DNA from 2 places in the Streptomyces sp. 2323.1 genome. Region 1 is predicted to be linked to the other one. Evidence: predicted binding sites of a transcription regulator. Region 1 holds the regulator's gene; the other holds the start of a gene.

Region 1 (7,880 bases):
CAAGACCATGGCGCGGGAGGCCGCGGACTCGGTCGCGGCGGTCGCGGCCGCGGTGGCGGCGGCCGGGGCCGGGGCCGAGGCGCCCGTCGAGATCCGCGTGGAGGGCGAACAGGCCCGCTTCCTGTCCCTGCTCTACGGCGAGATCGTCCCCTACCCCGGCGACTCCCGCGGCTCCCGCGGCGCCCGCTGCACCCTCGCCAGCGCCGGCCATCCGCTGCCGCTGGTGCTGGGCACGGACGGCGTGGTCCGCTGTGTCGCGGCGCCGCAGATGCTGCTGGGCGTGGTCGAGGACGCGTCGTACGTCAGCGAATCGTTCGACCTCCGCCCCGGCGAGACCCTGCTGTGCGTCACCGACGGGGTGACCGAGCGGCGCTCCGGCCGGCGGCTCTTCGACGACGAGGACGGCCTGGCCACCGCCCTCGCGGCCGGCGTGGGCCTGGACGCCACCGCCCTCGCTGAGCACCTCCGCACCACCGTCCACGCCTTCGGCCCGACCCCGCCCGACGACGACCTGGCCCTGCTGGTGCTCCAGGCGGCGGGGAGCGGGGCCCCGTAACCGGGGGGAACGAGGCCGGCCGCGGCATGACGGACAATGGATGTCATGCCTTCCGCACTGCCTGATGGTGAGCCCATGCCCGAGGACGGGGCGCTGCCCGGTCATGCGCGGGCGGGGGCGGCCGGGCGGCCCCTCGGCTTCTACCTGCATGTGCCGTACTGCGCGACCCGCTGCGGCTACTGCGACTTCAACACCTACACCGCGAGCGAGCTGCGCGGCTCCGGCGGGGCCCTGGCCTCCCGGGACAACTACGCCGACACCGTCGTGGACGAGATCCGGCTGGCCCGCAAGGTGCTGGGCGACGACCCGCGCCCGGTCGAGACGGTCTTCGTCGGCGGCGGCACCCCGACCCTGCTGCCCGCCGCCGACCTCGCCCGGATGCTGGCCGCGATCCGCGAGGAATTCGGCCTGGCGCCCGGCGCCGAGATCACCACCGAGGCCAACCCGGAGTCCGTCGACCCCCGCTACCTCGCCGAACTGCGTGCGGGCGGCTTCAACCGCGTCTCCTTCGGCATGCAGAGCGCCCGGCAGCACGTCCTGAAGATCCTCGACCGTACGCACACCCCGGGGCGTCCCGAAGCCTGCGTCGCCGAGGCCCGCGCCGCCGGGTTCGAGCACGTCAACCTCGACCTGATCTACGGCACCCCGGGCGAGACCGACGACGACTGGCGCGCGTCCCTCGACGCCGCCCTCGGCGCCGGCCCCGACCACATCTCCGCCTACGCCCTGATCGTCGAGGAGGGCACCCAGCTGGCCCGCCGGATCCGCCGCGGCGAGGTCCCGATGACCGACGACGACGTCCACGCCGACCGCTATCTCCTCGCGGAAGAGGCCCTGACCGCCGCCGGCTTCCGCTGGTACGAGGTCTCCAACTGGGCCACCACCGACGCCGCCCGCTGCCGCCACAACGAGCTGTACTGGACCGGCGCCGACTGGTGGGGCGCCGGCCCGGGCGCCCACAGCCACGTCGGCGGCGTCCGCTGGTGGAACGTGAAGCACCCGGGCGCCTACGCCCAGGCCCTCGCCGAAGGCCGCTCCCCGGGCGCCGGCCGTGAGGTGCTCGCCAGTGAGGACCGCCGCGTCGAACGCATCCTCCTGGAGCTGCGGCTCGCGGCCGGCTGCCCGCTGGACCTGCTCGCCCCGGCGGGGGCGCGGGCAGCGGCCCGTGCCCTGGAGGACGGGCTGCTGGAGCGGGCGCCGTACGAGGCCGGCCGGGCCGTGCTGACACTCCGGGGGCGGCTGCTGGCTGACGCGGTGGTGCGGGATCTGGTGGACTGAGACTCGAACGAGTGAACCGATATGAGGGGCCTGCGGCCCCGCCTAGGCTGTTCCTAGCCTGTGCCGTAGACACGGCGACAGGAAACGGAGGCCATGGAGATGACCGCTGTGGATGAACGCCGGATGACGGAGCTCTTCGAGAACCTTGAGGTTCCCGAGGGCATCAAGATGGAGCTCCTCCGGGGGGAAATTGTGATGATGGCGGGGCCGGATCTGGTCCACAACCTGATCGTCGAGGCGGTCTTCGACCAGATTCCGCGTCAGAAGTGGCACCGGCTTCAGACGCAGGACATCGACATGCTGAGCGAGAACAGCGAGCCGCAGCCCGATCTTGTGGTCCTGGAACGCGGTGTCGTACCGGAGTCCGGGCGGCTCATGCCGACCGGAGTGGTCACGATGCTCATCGAGGTCGTCTCCAAGACCAGCGTCGACCGGGACTACGGCATCAAGCGCGCGATTTACGCCGCGGGCAAGGCTCCCGCCTACCTGATCATCGATCCCATCATGGCCCAGTGCGTCCTGCTCACCGAGCCTGTCGGAAAGGGCGAAGAAGCCGATTACAGCGTGCAGCGCATCACCAAGTTCGGCGACCCCGTGCCCCTGGAATTGCTCGGTCTTGAGCTGGACACCAGCGAATTCGGCACTCTCAAGGGCGTCAAGCCCCACCGCCGGCCGTAACGAAGTCGATCAGCTCCTCCACCCTCCCCAGCAGCGCCGGCTCCAGGTCCTTGTAGGAGCGCACGCACGACAGGATCCGCTGCCAGGCGGCACCGGTGTTTTCCGGCCAGCCCAGCGCCCGGCACACCCCCGTCTTCCAGTCCTGCCCGCGCGGGACGGACGGCCAGGCCGGGATCCCGACGGACGACGGCTTCACCGCCTCCCACACGTCGATGTACGGGTGGCCGACGACCAGCGCATGATCACCGGTCACCTCGGCCGCGATCCGCGACTCCTTGGAGCCGGGAACGAGGTGGTCCACGAGCACACCCAGCCGCGCATCGGGGCCGGGGGAGAAGCCACGGACGATCGCCGGGAGGTCGTCGATGCCCTCCAGGTACTCCACGACGACGCCCTCGATGCGCAGATCGTCGCCCCACACCCGCTCGACCAGTTCGGCGTCGTGCCGGCCCTCCACATAAATGCGCCCGGCGCGCGCGACCCGGGCCCGTGCGCCGGGGACGGCGAGTGAACCGGATGCCGTGCGCACCGGAGCGCTCGGCGCCGGGCGGCCCTGGGGGCGTACGAGGGTGACGACCTTGCCCTCCAGGAGGAAGCCGCGCGGGGTCATCGGAAAGACGCGGTGCTTGCCGAAGCGGTCCTCCAGGGTGACCGTCGGGCCCTCGGCCGTCCTCTCGCAGCGGATCACCGCGCCGCAGAAGCCCGTGGCCACCTCCTCGACGACCAGATCGGGGTCGGCCGGTACCTCGGGGGCCGGCCGCTGCTTCTTCCAGGACGGGGTCAGGTCGGGGCTGTAGCGCTTGCTCTGCATGGGGCCTGTTCTGTTCGCAGGAGAGGGTCGGGCAGAAGGGCAGAAGGGCAGTGGTCAGGGAGCGGGGGCGACGCCGAAGCGGGCCGCCAGCGCGTCCCGTTGGGCGTGGACGAAGGCGGCGTCCACCACGGCGCCGTGGCCGGGGACGTAGACCGCGTCCTCGCCGCCGAGGGCCAGCAGCCGGTCCAGCGCGCCGGGCCACTGCTGCGGCAGCGCGTCCGGGCCCGCCTGGGGCTCACCGGACTCCTCGACCAGATCGCCGCAGAAGACGATCTCGGGGGCGCCCTGCCGGCCCGGGACCAGGACCGCGAGATCGTGGGCGGTGTGCCCGGGGCCGACGTTGGCGAGCAGCACCTGACGCTCGCCCAGTTCGACGGTCAGCTGGCCGTGGACGTGGTGGTGCGGGGCGACCACCAGATCGGCGGCCTCCGCGGCGGCGTTCCGGTCGACGCCGTGCCGCACCGCGCTGTGCCGCAGCTCGTCCTTGCCGCGCCGCAGGAGGTCGCCGAGGCCGGCCGCGCCGAACACCTCGACGCCCGCGAAGGCGGCGGTGCCCAGCACATGATCGAAATGGGGGTGGGTCAGCGCGACATGCGTCACGTCCCGGCCCAGCACGCCGCGGATCGTCCGGCGCAGCTCCGCGCCGTCGCGAAGGGTCGCACCGGTGTCGACGATCATGACGCCGGTGGTCCCCGCGATCACCCCGATCGTCTCGTCCCACCCCGGCATCCGGCGCCTGGCGACACCGTCACCAAGCCGTTCCCAGCCGGCCTCTTCCCAAGCAGTGTGCATACCGAGACGCTAGCGCCCTCGCGATAGCGTTGCCCGGCAGATCGCCCGAACACGGTCATCGGGCGGGTGCTCCGCATGGCCGCCCTTGCCGTGGCCGTGCTACCCGGCCGTACACTGGCTCAGGGCCTGGCACTCTGCCCGTGTGAGTGCCAGGAGAACGAGACGCCGGGACGGCCGGACTGGAGGTGCGCGGAATGCTCAGTGAACGCAGGCTCGAAGTGCTGCGCGCCATCGTCCAGGACTATGTCGGGACGGAGGAGCCGGTCGGCTCCAAGGCACTCACCGAGCGCCACCAGCTCGGGGTCTCCCCGGCGACGATCCGCAACGACATGGCAGCCCTGGAGGACGAGGGATTCATCGCCCAGCCGCACACCAGTGCCGGGCGGATCCCGACCGACAAGGGCTACCGGCTGTTCGTCGACAAGCTGGCCGGCGTCAAGCCGCTGTCCAGCCCGGAGCGGCGGGCGATCCAGAATTTCCTGGACGGCGCCGTCGACCTCGATGACGTGGTCGGCCGCACGGTCCGGCTGCTGGCGCAGCTGACCCGGCAGGTCGCGGTCGTCCAATACCCCTCCCTGACCCGCTCCACGGTCCGGCACGTCGAGCTGCTGGCGCTGGCCCCGGCCCGCCTGATGCTCGTACTGATCACGGACACCGGGCGGGTCGAGCAGCGACTGATCGACTGCCAGGCGCCGTTCGGTGAAACGTCCCTGGCGGATCTGCGGGCACGGCTCAACAGCCGGGTCGTGGGCCGCAGGTTCGCGGATGTGCCGCAGTTGGTGCAGGATCTCCCGGAGTCCTTCGAGCAGGACGACCGCGGCACGGTCTCGACAGTGCTGTCGGTGTTGCTGGAGACTTTGGTGGAGGAGACCGAAGAGCGACTGGTGATCGGCGGTACCGCCAATCTCACGCGCTTCGGGCACGACTTTCCACTGACCATCCGGCCGGTGCTGGAGGCTCTTGAGGAGCACGTGGTGCTGCTCAAGCTGCTCGGGGAGGCCAAGGACTCGGGCATGACCGTACGTATCGGGCATGAGAATGCCCATGAAGGCCTGACGTCCACATCGGTCGTCGCGGTCGGCTACGGTTCGGGCGACGAGGCAGTCGCCAAACTCGGCGTGGTCGGACCGACCCGCATGGACTACCCCGGAACGATGGGAGCGGTACGCGCAGTGGCACGTTACGTCGGACAAATCCTCGCGGAGTCGTAAGTGGCCACGGATTACTACTCGGTCCTCGGCGTCGGCCGCGACGCCTCGCAGGACCAGATCAAGAAGGCCTTCCGTCGGCTGGCGCGCGAGCTGCACCCGGACGTGAATCCGGACCCCAAGACCCAAGAGCGGTTCAAGGAGATCAACGCCGCTTACGAGGTCCTGTCGGATCCGCAGAAGAAGCAGGTCTACGACCTCGGCGGCGACCCGCTCTCGCAGGCCGGCGGCGGCCAGGGCGCGGGCGGATTCGGCGCGGGCTTCGGCAACTTCTCCGACATCATGGACGCCTTCTTCGGCACCGCGTCGCAGCGCGGCCCGCGCTCGCGCACCCGCCGGGGCCAGGACGCCATGATCCGCCTCGATGTCGAGCTGAACGAAGCGGCCTTCGGCACGACCAAGGACATCCAGGTCGACACCGCCATCGTCTGCACGACGTGCACCGGCGAGGGGGCGGCGCCCGGCACCTCGGCGCAGACCTGTGACATGTGCCGCGGCCGCGGTGAGGTCTCGCAGGTCACCCGGTCCTTCCTCGGCCAGGTCATGACCTCCCGGCCGTGCCCGCAGTGCCAGGGCTTCGGCACGGTCGTACCGACGCCGTGCCCGGAGTGCGCCGGCGACGGCCGGATCCGCTCGCGCCGCACCCTGACCGTCAAGATCCCGGCCGGTGTCGACAACGGCACCCGCATCCAGCTCGCGGGCGAGGGCGAGGTCGGCCCCGGCGGCGGCCCCGCCGGCGACCTCTATGTGGAGATCCACGAGCTGCCGCACGCGGTCTTCCAGCGGCGCGGCGACGATCTGCACTGCACGGTCACCATCCCGATGACGGCGGCGGCGCTGGGCACCAAGTGCCCGCTGGAGACGCTGGACGGGGTCGAGGAGATCGACGTCCGGCCCGGCACCCAGTCCGGCCAGTCCATTCCGCTGCACCAGCGCGGGGTGACGCATCTGCGCGGCGGCGGCCGCGGTGACCTCATCGTCCATGTCGAGGTGCAGACGCCGTCCAAGCTCGACGCCGAGCAGGAAGAGGTGCTGCGGCGGCTGGCCAAGCTCCGTGGTGAGGAGCGGCCCACGGGGCAGTTCCAGCCCGGGCAGCAGGGGTTGTTCTCGCGTCTGAAGGACGCCTTCAACGGGCGATAGGCCCAGGTGGGCCGGGGTCCGACAGCGGACCCCGGGCACGCCGCCACAGCGTGGCCCCGATGCGGGGCGAGGCGGTGGGCGTGACACGATGTGGTCATGCCCACCGCGCTCACCGATCTCTGCCGCTACCCGATCGTGCAGGCCCCCATGGCGGGCGGCGGATCCGGGCCCGAGCTGGCCGCCGCCGTCTGCGGCGCCGGCGGTCTCGGCTTCCTCGCCGCCGGCTACAAAACCGCCGACGGGATGTACCAGGAGATCAAACAGCTGCGGTCGCTGACCGACCGGCCCTTCGGCGTCAACCTCTTCATGCCGCAGCCCTCCCTGGCCGACGGCTCCGTCGTCGACGTCTACCGCGAGCAACTCGCGGGCGAGGCCACCTGGTACGAGACCGAGCTCGGCGACACCGACGGCCCCGTCGACGACGGCTACGAGGCCAAGCTCGCGATCCTGCGGGAGGACCCGGTGCCGGTGGTGTCCTTCACCTTCGGCTGCCCCTCGCGCGCCGTCCTCGACTCCTTCGCGCAGGTCGGTACGTACACGGTCGTCACGGTCACCACCGCCGCCGAGGCGCAGGCCGCGCAGTGGTCGGGCGCGGACGCGGTGTGTGTGCAGGGCGTGGAGGCCGGCGGTCACCAGGGCACCCACCGGGACGATCCGCATGCCGACGGGACCGGCGCGGGGCTGGGGCTGCTGGCGCTGCTCGGCCAGGTCCGCGAGGCCGTACAGATCCCGGTGATCGCCGCGGGCGGGCTGATGCGCGGCTCGCAGATCGCTGCGGTGCTGGCCGCCGGGGCGTGCATGGCGCAGCTGGGCACCGCCTTCCTCGCCACCCCCGAGTCGGGCGCCAACCCGCTGCACAAGCAGGCGCTGACCAACCCCCTGTTCACCCATACGGAGTTGACCCGGGCGTTCTCCGGGCGGCCGGCCCGCGGGCTGGTGAACCGCTTCATGCGGGAGCACGGCCCGTACGCACCGGCCGCCTACCCGGCCGTCCACTACCTGACCTCCACCGTCCGCAAGGCCGCGGCCAAGGCGGGCGATGCCCAGGGTATGAATTTGTGGGCGGGGCAGGGGCACCGGCTGGCCCGGGAGCTGCCCGCCGGGCGGCTCGTGGAGGTGCTGGCGGCCGAACTGGACGCGGCGCGCGCCGCATTGACCCTGCCCGGCAGCGGCGGCAGCGCGTCATGACCGCGCCCGTCTTCCTCATCGATTCGCTCGCGGACGTACGGGCCGGGGGCACGCTGACCCTGGACGGGCCCGAGGGCCGGCATGCGGTGTCGGTGCGCCGGCTGCGGACCGGCGAGGAGGTCGTGCTGACGGACGGCCGGGGCACCGGGGCGCACGGCACGGTCGCCGCCGTCGAGGGCAAGGACCGGCTCACCGTCGCGGTCACCGCGCTGCGCACCGAGGAGCCGCC
Region 2 (7,880 bases), 780 kb from region 1:
CCTGCCGCTGGTGCCCGAATCGGTGATCGCCACGCTCGCCTGCGGGCGGTTAGACGCGATACGCACCACGCTGCCGGTCTCGCTGACGGTGCCCGAACTGGTCGCGCGGACCCAGGAGTCCTCCGCCCGGGTGCTGATCACGGCCGATGCGGCGTTCTGGGACGGGGCGGTACGTCCGGTGAAGGCGCTGCTGGACCATGCGCTGGCACGGGGTGCGGCCTCGGGCGGTGTACCGGACCGGAAGGTGCTGGTGGTGAACCGGTGCTCGCGCCCGGTCTCCTGGAAGCCGGGCCGCGATCAGTGGTGGCACGAGGCCCTGGGCATGCCGACTGTTCCCTGCTGACGAACGGCCGCCCCAGGGGGCATGGCGCGGGTAACCGGGGCCGGGGGTAGTTTCTGGGGCCCGCAGCCGAGCGGGGCGCGGGCCGGGCGATCGCAGCCGAGGCGGGTGCGAGCCCGGCATTCACGGCTGAGGCAGGTGCGAGCCAGGCGGCCACGGCCGGGGGCGGCCGCAATCCTGGCGGACGGGCCCGGCGCCGATCATGCCGCGGCCGGCGCGGGCCCGCCGACCACGGCCGAGCCAGCCGGAGCTCCGGCCGCCGTGACCGAGGCAGGCGCGGCCAGGAGACCAGAAGAGGCCCCGCGTGGCTCGGGCGGCGCAGTCCTGGCAGGCACGGCCTCGTTCGTCGCCCTCACCTGCGGAGGAGGCGCGCGGACCTCGTCCGCGGACGGGGAGCGGCCCTCACCCACTAAGGCCACAAAACAGGACCACTGCCCTATATCCACCTAGCGTGGGCTCCGTGCCACAGCCATCAGACGCCCCAGCAGCCTCGGGAGTGGACCCGGGGGACATAGCGGCGCCGCCCCGGCCCAGGTCCCTGGCGGTCCGCGCGACGTTGATGGGCTCGGTCGCCGCGCTCCTGCTGAGCGCCGCCATCGTCCTGGGCAGCCGTATGCTGCGGGACTTCGACTCCGCACTGCTCCCCTACGCCGTGGCCACGGTCTTCCTCGCCTTCGGCATCGCCTACCGCTGCACCGTCCGATGCAGCGATCCGGCCGCCAGCCGTCTCCACTGGCCGCCCCGCCCCGCCCTCTTCTCCATGGACACACGCTCCAGGGAAGACGCCACCAGAGCGGAAATATCCAGCGCAGACGCCCCACCCGCGGATGTCTCAATCGCAGGCGCCCCAAGCACAGGCGCCCAAAGCACAGGCGTGGCAAGCGCAGAGATCCCAAAGTCAGAAATCCCAAGCGCGGACGTCTCCAGGGAAGGCAGCCCCAGGCAACGCAGCCCCAGGCAAGGCCTCGCCAGCGTCGGCAGCCGCGACGAAAGACCCTCCGAGGAGGATCTCCGCAACCTCCCCGAAGAAGACCTCCGCCAGGCCTCCGCCGCGCTGCCCCGCGAGACCGCTGCCGGTCTCGGTTTCCGGAAATTCGTCGGCGCACACTCCGCCGCTCGCTGGGTCGCCCACCAACTCCTCGTCTGGGGTTGCCTCCTTGCTGTGCTCATCAGCATCCCGCTCGTCTGGGGATGGCTCACCTTCACCGCGGCAACCGGGCCCGGGCCCGGACCCGGTTATGACATGCGGATCTGGGGCTTCAGAGTCATCGGCTTCGACTCCTCCGACGTCATCGGCTGGATCGTTTTCCATGGGCTCGACCTCGCTGCCCTGTTCGTCATCGCGGGCGCCGGATACTTCCTGTGGCGACGCCTACGGGACCGTGCGGCCGCACCCGGAGCACGCGTCGCCTATGACCTTGTCCCGCTGCTCGCCCTCCTCGTCATCTCCGTCACCGGACTTCTGCTGACGTTCTCGGCGCTCTTTCTGCACGGTGGCGGCTATCGGCTCCTGGCGCTGCTGCACATGGCGTCGGTGGTGTTCACCCTCGTCTACCTCCCGTTCGGGAAGTTCTTCCACCCCGTACAGCGGTCCGGCGCGGTCGGCGGAAAGCCGTTCGCCCGCACCGCCCGGCTGGACGAATAACCCCTTCCTTGGGCCGTCGCGGGGAACTCCCCGGCTCCGCCCCGTACTTCGAGAATTCCCCGATCGGAAAGGCCGCTGCCCAATGGCTCGCCATGAGAACGCACACTCCCGCCATTCGCTCCCCGGCTCCGACCGGAATCGGCCCCACAAACGCAGCCATGCCTCGCAGAGCCCGCCGACCCGGCCCCACGACGGCCATCGCCCGCACCCCATACCCACGCACGACAAGGGCCGCTGAGCCGGGCGGAATCCGGGTACGGCCGGGTCGGACGGCCGCCCGGAGCGCTACTCGGGCGGTGGCCCGAAGCACTGCCCGCCCAGATCACTGCCTGGACGGCTACCGGGGCAGGGTCCCGCTCCCTTCTCCCGGCCAGCGGTACCTCGCCTCCGGCCCACCGGTACCCCGGCTCCCAGGCCACAGGTATCCCGCCTCCCAGGCCACAGGTATCCCGCCGAAGGGCACGGCCACCGGCGATGGCAGGATGCCGGAATGGCGACATATTCCGGGGCACCTTCGGACCACGGCCCCCCACCCCCCACACCGTGGCCGGACGGGGAATCGCTGCACGGTGAACTTCTTGCGGCGAAGGCATCGGTGTACGACCCGTGCGGATTCGTCTGTTCGCGGCCGGTGCCCGAAGCCGAGAGCGCCGAGTATGCGGCGCATGAATTCACGCTCGACGGCTCCGCCGTCAGGTTTCGGGTGGGCAAAACCACGCCGACGAAGGTCGGTCAGTTCGTCACGGTGTGGAAGCGGCGTCCCGGCGGGCCGATTGAGCCCTTCGATTCCGCGGACCCGGTCGATCTCTTCGTCATCAGCACCCGCGACGGCGAGCGGTTCGGGCACTTCGTCTTTCCGTGGGAGGTGCTCTGCGAGCGGGGCATCGTTTCCCGGAACGGCGTCGGCGGAAAGCGCGCCTTCCGCATCTATCCGCCATGGGTGGAGACCACCAGCCGTCAGGCCCGAAGTACGCAGGCGTGGCAGGTGAAGTTCTTTCTGCCGATCCCCGAGGACGGCTCCGTCGACGCGGCCCGTGCACGGGCGCTCCATCACCCGTGAGCGACGGACCCGTCGGGGAGGCTGCAGGCGGTCCCTGCCGGGCCGCCTTCCCGGATCGCGGCTTCTGCCGGCCCGCCTTCCCGTATCGGGTGCGCTGAGCACGACATCGCCCGCGGTCGCCCGCCGCCAAGGGGGCCGTGGGCAGCCCGCGCCGGTCGGTAGCCGCCTCCGGGCCGGCCGTACCCTGGAGGGGTGAGCACCACCCCCGAACACGAGTCGGCCGCCGAGCCCCAGGACGCCTCCGGCGCCGAACAGGCCGCCGAGCCCGCGGCCGCCGCACGTCCGGCCGGCAAGCCCGCGGCCCGCAAGCCCGCGGCGCGGCTGATCTTCGACGATCCGCTGAACCAGCAGTCCTCGGACGACACCGACCGCGGCTGGGGCGAGCGCCCCAGTGGCGGGGACAGCGCCGCCGACCTCGCCCGCTTCCTCGACGAAAAGCCGCCCCACCACCTCTGAGCGAGGCGACGAGGCGGCTTCGGCCGGGCCGTGCGGCGCCTGCTACTCGCGCGTCTTCTGAATGCCGATGGTGCGCGAGGGCACGGGCATCGCGCCGTTGCGCTGCGCGATCAGCGCATCGCGGATCTCCGTCAGCAGTTCGATCTCGGTCGGGCCCAGCGGGGCCTCGTCCGCAGGCTTCCTGGCCGCCTGGCGCTCCTTCCACTTGTTTATCGGAAGGATCATGAGGAAGTAGACGACCGCGGCGGTGATCAGGAACGTCAGGGCGGCGCTGAGCACGGAGCCCCAGAGGATGTAGATGCCGTCGGTGAAGGCGCCCGTCTTGGGATCCGTGGCGCAGGTCGCGGTCAGGCAGGACTGGTAATGATCGAGGTTCTGTGAGCCGAGCGCACCCACGAGGGGGTTGATGATCCCCTTCACCACCGCGTTGACGATGTTCGTGAATGCCGCACCGACGACGACCGCCACCGCGAGTTCGATGACGTTGCCGCGCATCAGGAATTCCTTGAATCCCTGCAGGACGCCCTTGCTCTCGCTCACCTGACAGCCTCATTCCTTGCTCACTACACACGGTGCACCGACGTTCAGCACCGCAACTTACGTCAGAGCAGGGCGGAGGTGTCCAGTCCTGCCGCGCCGACCGGCGACCGGCGCCAGCGTCGGTGTGGGCCGGGCGGAGGGGGCCGCTCCTGCGGTCCGGGTGGGCAGAGAGCGCGGTACCGGTGCGCCGGGCGGGCCGCCACGGGCGCACGGCAGCCGCTCTGCCACTCGCAGCAGTGTCACGTGGCGCGGCTGCCGAAGCCACTCGATCTTGGAGCATGGTCACCGCCTGCCCACGGCCGCCGGGGAGGGACAGTCGACGGCGGGAGCGCCTCGTACGGCGCCGTACGACGCGCCGCCGGCCAGTACCGCGGTGGCCGTCGCCAGTCCGGCGGCCAGCAGGCGCCGCCGCCCGGTCCGGCCCAGCCGGGGTCTGCCGCCGCCGGCCCGCACCGGTGGGAAGTGCGGCACCTCACACGGCGGGGGAGCGGGAAGCGGAGGGGAGAGGAGGTCGGAGTCGGTCGGAGGAGCGGGAGCGGACGGGGTAGGGGACATCGACATCTGGGCACCGCCTGGGGTGAGGGGTTCGGAGAACCGGCGATCACCACCGTGCCGGAGTCCGCGCCGGCCCGCTCCAGGCTGTGTACGACCCTGCCCTTGTGGACAACTCGGCCACCCCGAAGGGTGAGGCCGCGCCGCGTTACGGCAGTTCGATGCCCAGGTCCCAGCCCGCGTGGGCGTCGGTGCACAGGCAGTTGCGGGCGGCGTTGTCGGGGAGCGCGGCGACCGCGTCGAAGAGGACGTCGCGCAGCCGGTCGACGTTCTGCGCGAAGACCCGGAAGACCTCTTCGTGGGAGACGCCATGGCCGGTCTCGGTGCCCGCGTCCAGGTCGGTGACCAGCGTCAACGACGTGTAGCACAGGCTCAGTTCACGGGCCAGGACGGCCTCGGGGTGCCCGGTCATGCCCACCACCGACCAGCCCTGCGCCGCGTGCCAGAGTGATTCGGCGCGGGTCGAGAAGCGGGGGCCCTCGATGACGACGAGGGTGCCGCCGTCCACCGGCTCCCAGTCCCGGCCGCGGGCCGCCGAGAGGGCGGCCTCCCGCCCGGTGGGGCAGTACGGGTCGGCGAAGGTCAGATGGACGACGTTGGGGGTACTGCCGTCGGGCAGGGTCTCCCCGTCGAAGTAGGTCTGGGTCCGGGCCTTGGTGCGGTCCACGAGCTGGTCGGGGACGAGCAGCGTGCCGGGGCCGTACTCGGGGCGCAGGCCGCCGACCGCGCACGGGCCGAGGACCTGGCGCACGCCGAGCGAGCGCAGCGCCCACATGTTGGCGCGGTAGTTGATGCGGTGCGGCGGGAGATGGTGGCCGCGGCCGTGCCGGGGCAGGAACGCGACCTGGCGGCCGGCGATCTTCCCGAGGAAGAGCGAGTCGCTGGGGCGCCCATAAGGGGTGTCCACCGTGACCTCGGTCACGTCGTCGAGGAAGGAGTAGAACCCCGAGCCGCCGATTACACCAATCTCCGCGTCAGCCATGCCGGTCACACTATCGGGGCGCGGTGTCGTGGGGCATAAGGGTGACGCGGACGAAAGCAACCCGTAAGACAGCGGGCCCCGCCGTCGGTGACGGCGGGGCCCGGAACGCTGTGGGTCAGGCTGCGGAGCTGGTGCCCGAGCTGCTGCCGGAGGACGAGGCGGCGGGAGCTGCGGCCTTGGTCTCGGAGCTGCCGGACGAGGAGCTCGACGAGTCCGAGGAGGACGCGGTGCCGGACGAGGCGGAGGTCTTCGCGGGGCTGCTGCTGGACGACGAGCCGCGGCTGTCGTTGCGGTAGAAGCCGGAGCCCTTGAAGACGATGCCGACCGCGGAGAACACCTTCTTGAGGCGTCCGTTGCAGCTGGGGCACTCCGTGAGCGCGTCGTCGCTGAACTTCTGCACCGCCTCGAGGCCCTCGCCGCACTCGGTGCACTGGTACTGGTAGGTCGGCACTTGTCTTCCTCCTGGCACTCTCACTCGATGAGTGCTAACGACGCTCCATCTTGCAGTATTCCTGGCCATCAGTCCACCGTGACCGGCACAACGGTGACCGACTCCACGTCCGTTCAGGCGCGTGCCAGCTCCCGCTCGCGGTCCTCGGCACCGGCGCCGGCCCGGTCCGGGACGTGCTGAGTGACGGCGTCGGCACCCGCGGCCGAGCCGCGCGGCAGCAGGTGGGCGCGGAGCGCCAGCAGCACGGTGCAGGCCAGCGCCGTACCGGCCAGCGGCACCAGGAATCCGCTGCTCGGCCCGAAGCCGTCCGCGAGCTGACCGGCCGAGGTGGTCGCGGCCGCCTGGCCCAGCGCGACCGCACCGGTCAGCCAGGTGAAGGCCTCGGTCCGGGCGGCGGCCGGCACCAGCGTCTCCACGAGGGTGTAGCCGGTGATCAAGGCCGGGGCGATGCACAGGCCCACGACCAGGCCGACGGCGCCCAGCAGCGGCACCGCGGTCACCGCCCACAACGGGGTGGTGGCCAGCGCCAGCAGCCCGTAGGCGACCAGCAGCCGGCGCCGCGGGCCGACCTTCCAGGTGATCGCGCCGCAGGCGATGCCGGCGAGCATGTTGCCGCCCGCGAAGATCCCGTAGAGCACGCCGTTGATGCCGGGCTGTCCGATGTGCTGGGTGAACGCGGTCAGCGAGACCTGCATCCCGCCGAAGACGGCGCCGATGCCGAGGAACGCCACGATCAGGACGCGTACGCCGGGCACCGACAGCGCCGAGATGCGCGGCCGGTCGCCGGCCCCGGCCCGGTGCACCGCCGGCTGGCTGCGCTTCTGTGCGGCGAACAGCAGCCCGCCCGCCAGCGTCAGCGAGGCCTCGGCGATCAGTCCGGCCGCCGGGTGGATGCCGGTGCACAGCGCGGTGGCCAGCACCGGGCCGACCACGAAGGTGAACTCGTCGGTCACCGACTCGAAGGCGGCGGCCGTCGGCATCAGCGGGCTGCCGCCGAGCCGGGCCGCCCAGCGGGCCCGCACCATCGGGCCGACCTGCGGCGTCGAGGCGCCCGTGGGGACGGCCACCGCGAGCAGCGCCCACAGCGGGGCGTGCGCCAGGGCGAGGGCGATCAGGGCCGCGACGCCGGCGGCGTGCGCCAGTACGCCCGGGAGCAGCACCGCGCGCTGGCCGAAGCGGTCGGCGAGCCGGCCGCTCTGCGGGGCGAACAGCGCCATCGAGACGCCGGTGGTGGCGGAGACCGCGCCCGCGGCGCCGTACGAGCCGGTGGTGGACTGGACGAGCAGCACGATGCCGATCGTCAGCATGGCGAAGGGCTGCCGGGCCAGAAAGCCGGGCAGCAGGAATGTCCATGCACCAGGGGTGCGGAGCAGTGATCCGTAACCGGAACGGGAGTCCTTGACCGCGGATGCCACGGCCGGGCCTTTCTGCCGCCTGGTAGCGCGCCACCCGCGAGGTCGTCACGGATACGCGCCGAGAGCTGTCCTCTCGCGCAGGACCGAGTGATACCGCGTGGTCCGCACCGGAGAGGTGGCTGCGTGTGGCAGAGGACCGCGGCCGCCGAGCGGTCGCGCCAGCTCTGCGTCAGGCAGAGTTGGTTCGTCTATGTGCCTCTTCATACTACAGGCCGCAGCGCGGGAAGCCCTGGGATCAGGCAGGGCTTCCCGGGAATTTCCTTAGGATCCGTGGAGATGTGCAGCACATTTCCGGGTCCGTGGCCGCTCAGCGTGAGCCGTGCCGCCGCCCCGGGGAGCCGTGGATGCCCAGCCAGCCGGCCAGCTTGCCGCCCTGGGAGACCGCCTGCAGCCGCCGCTCGGCCGCGTCGCGCACCGGGTCGGTGGCGACCACCAGCAG

Evidence for each region. Region 1 encodes HrcA, which represses chaperone genes, less so after heat shock. Its sites were predicted from a motif close to TTNGCACTCNGNNNNNCNGAGTGCNAA; they were not measured.
Region 2: a site for HrcA is predicted at 6,038-6,064, ahead of CPH93_RS20240 (FmdB family zinc ribbon protein). Genes of this name have one in related genera too.

The regions. Positions count from the first base shown of each region.
Region 1 is NZ_LT907981.1:5,471,755-5,479,634, forward strand. Features, by position in the region: gene CPH93_RS23470 (SpoIIE family protein phosphatase) at 1-556, shown strand, start outside; gene hemW (radical SAM family heme chaperone HemW) at 602-1,834, shown strand; gene CPH93_RS23480 (Uma2 family endonuclease) at 1,934-2,512, shown strand; gene CPH93_RS23485 (DUF3097 domain-containing protein) at 2,490-3,323, opposite strand; gene CPH93_RS23490 (MBL fold metallo-hydrolase) at 3,378-4,115, opposite strand; gene hrcA (heat-inducible transcriptional repressor HrcA) at 4,310-5,326, shown strand; gene dnaJ (molecular chaperone DnaJ) at 5,327-6,463, shown strand; gene CPH93_RS23505 (nitronate monooxygenase) at 6,560-7,651, shown strand; gene CPH93_RS23510 (16S rRNA (uracil(1498)-N(3))-methyltransferase) at 7,648-7,880, shown strand, end outside.
Region 2 is NZ_LT907981.1:4,690,655-4,698,534, forward strand. Features, by position in the region: gene CPH93_RS20210 (AMP-binding protein) at 1-343, shown strand, start outside; gene CPH93_RS36865 (hypothetical protein) at 900-1,985, shown strand; gene CPH93_RS20220 (MepB family protein) at 2,581-3,045, shown strand; gene CPH93_RS20225 (hypothetical protein) at 3,238-3,501, shown strand; gene mscL (large conductance mechanosensitive channel protein MscL) at 3,544-4,041, opposite strand; gene CPH93_RS35845 (hypothetical protein) at 4,324-4,602, opposite strand; gene CPH93_RS20235 (S-methyl-5'-thioadenosine phosphorylase) at 4,742-5,575, opposite strand; gene CPH93_RS20240 (FmdB family zinc ribbon protein) at 5,691-6,026, opposite strand; gene CPH93_RS20245 (MFS transporter) at 6,140-7,441, opposite strand; gene CPH93_RS20250 (potassium/proton antiporter) at 7,749-7,880, opposite strand, start outside.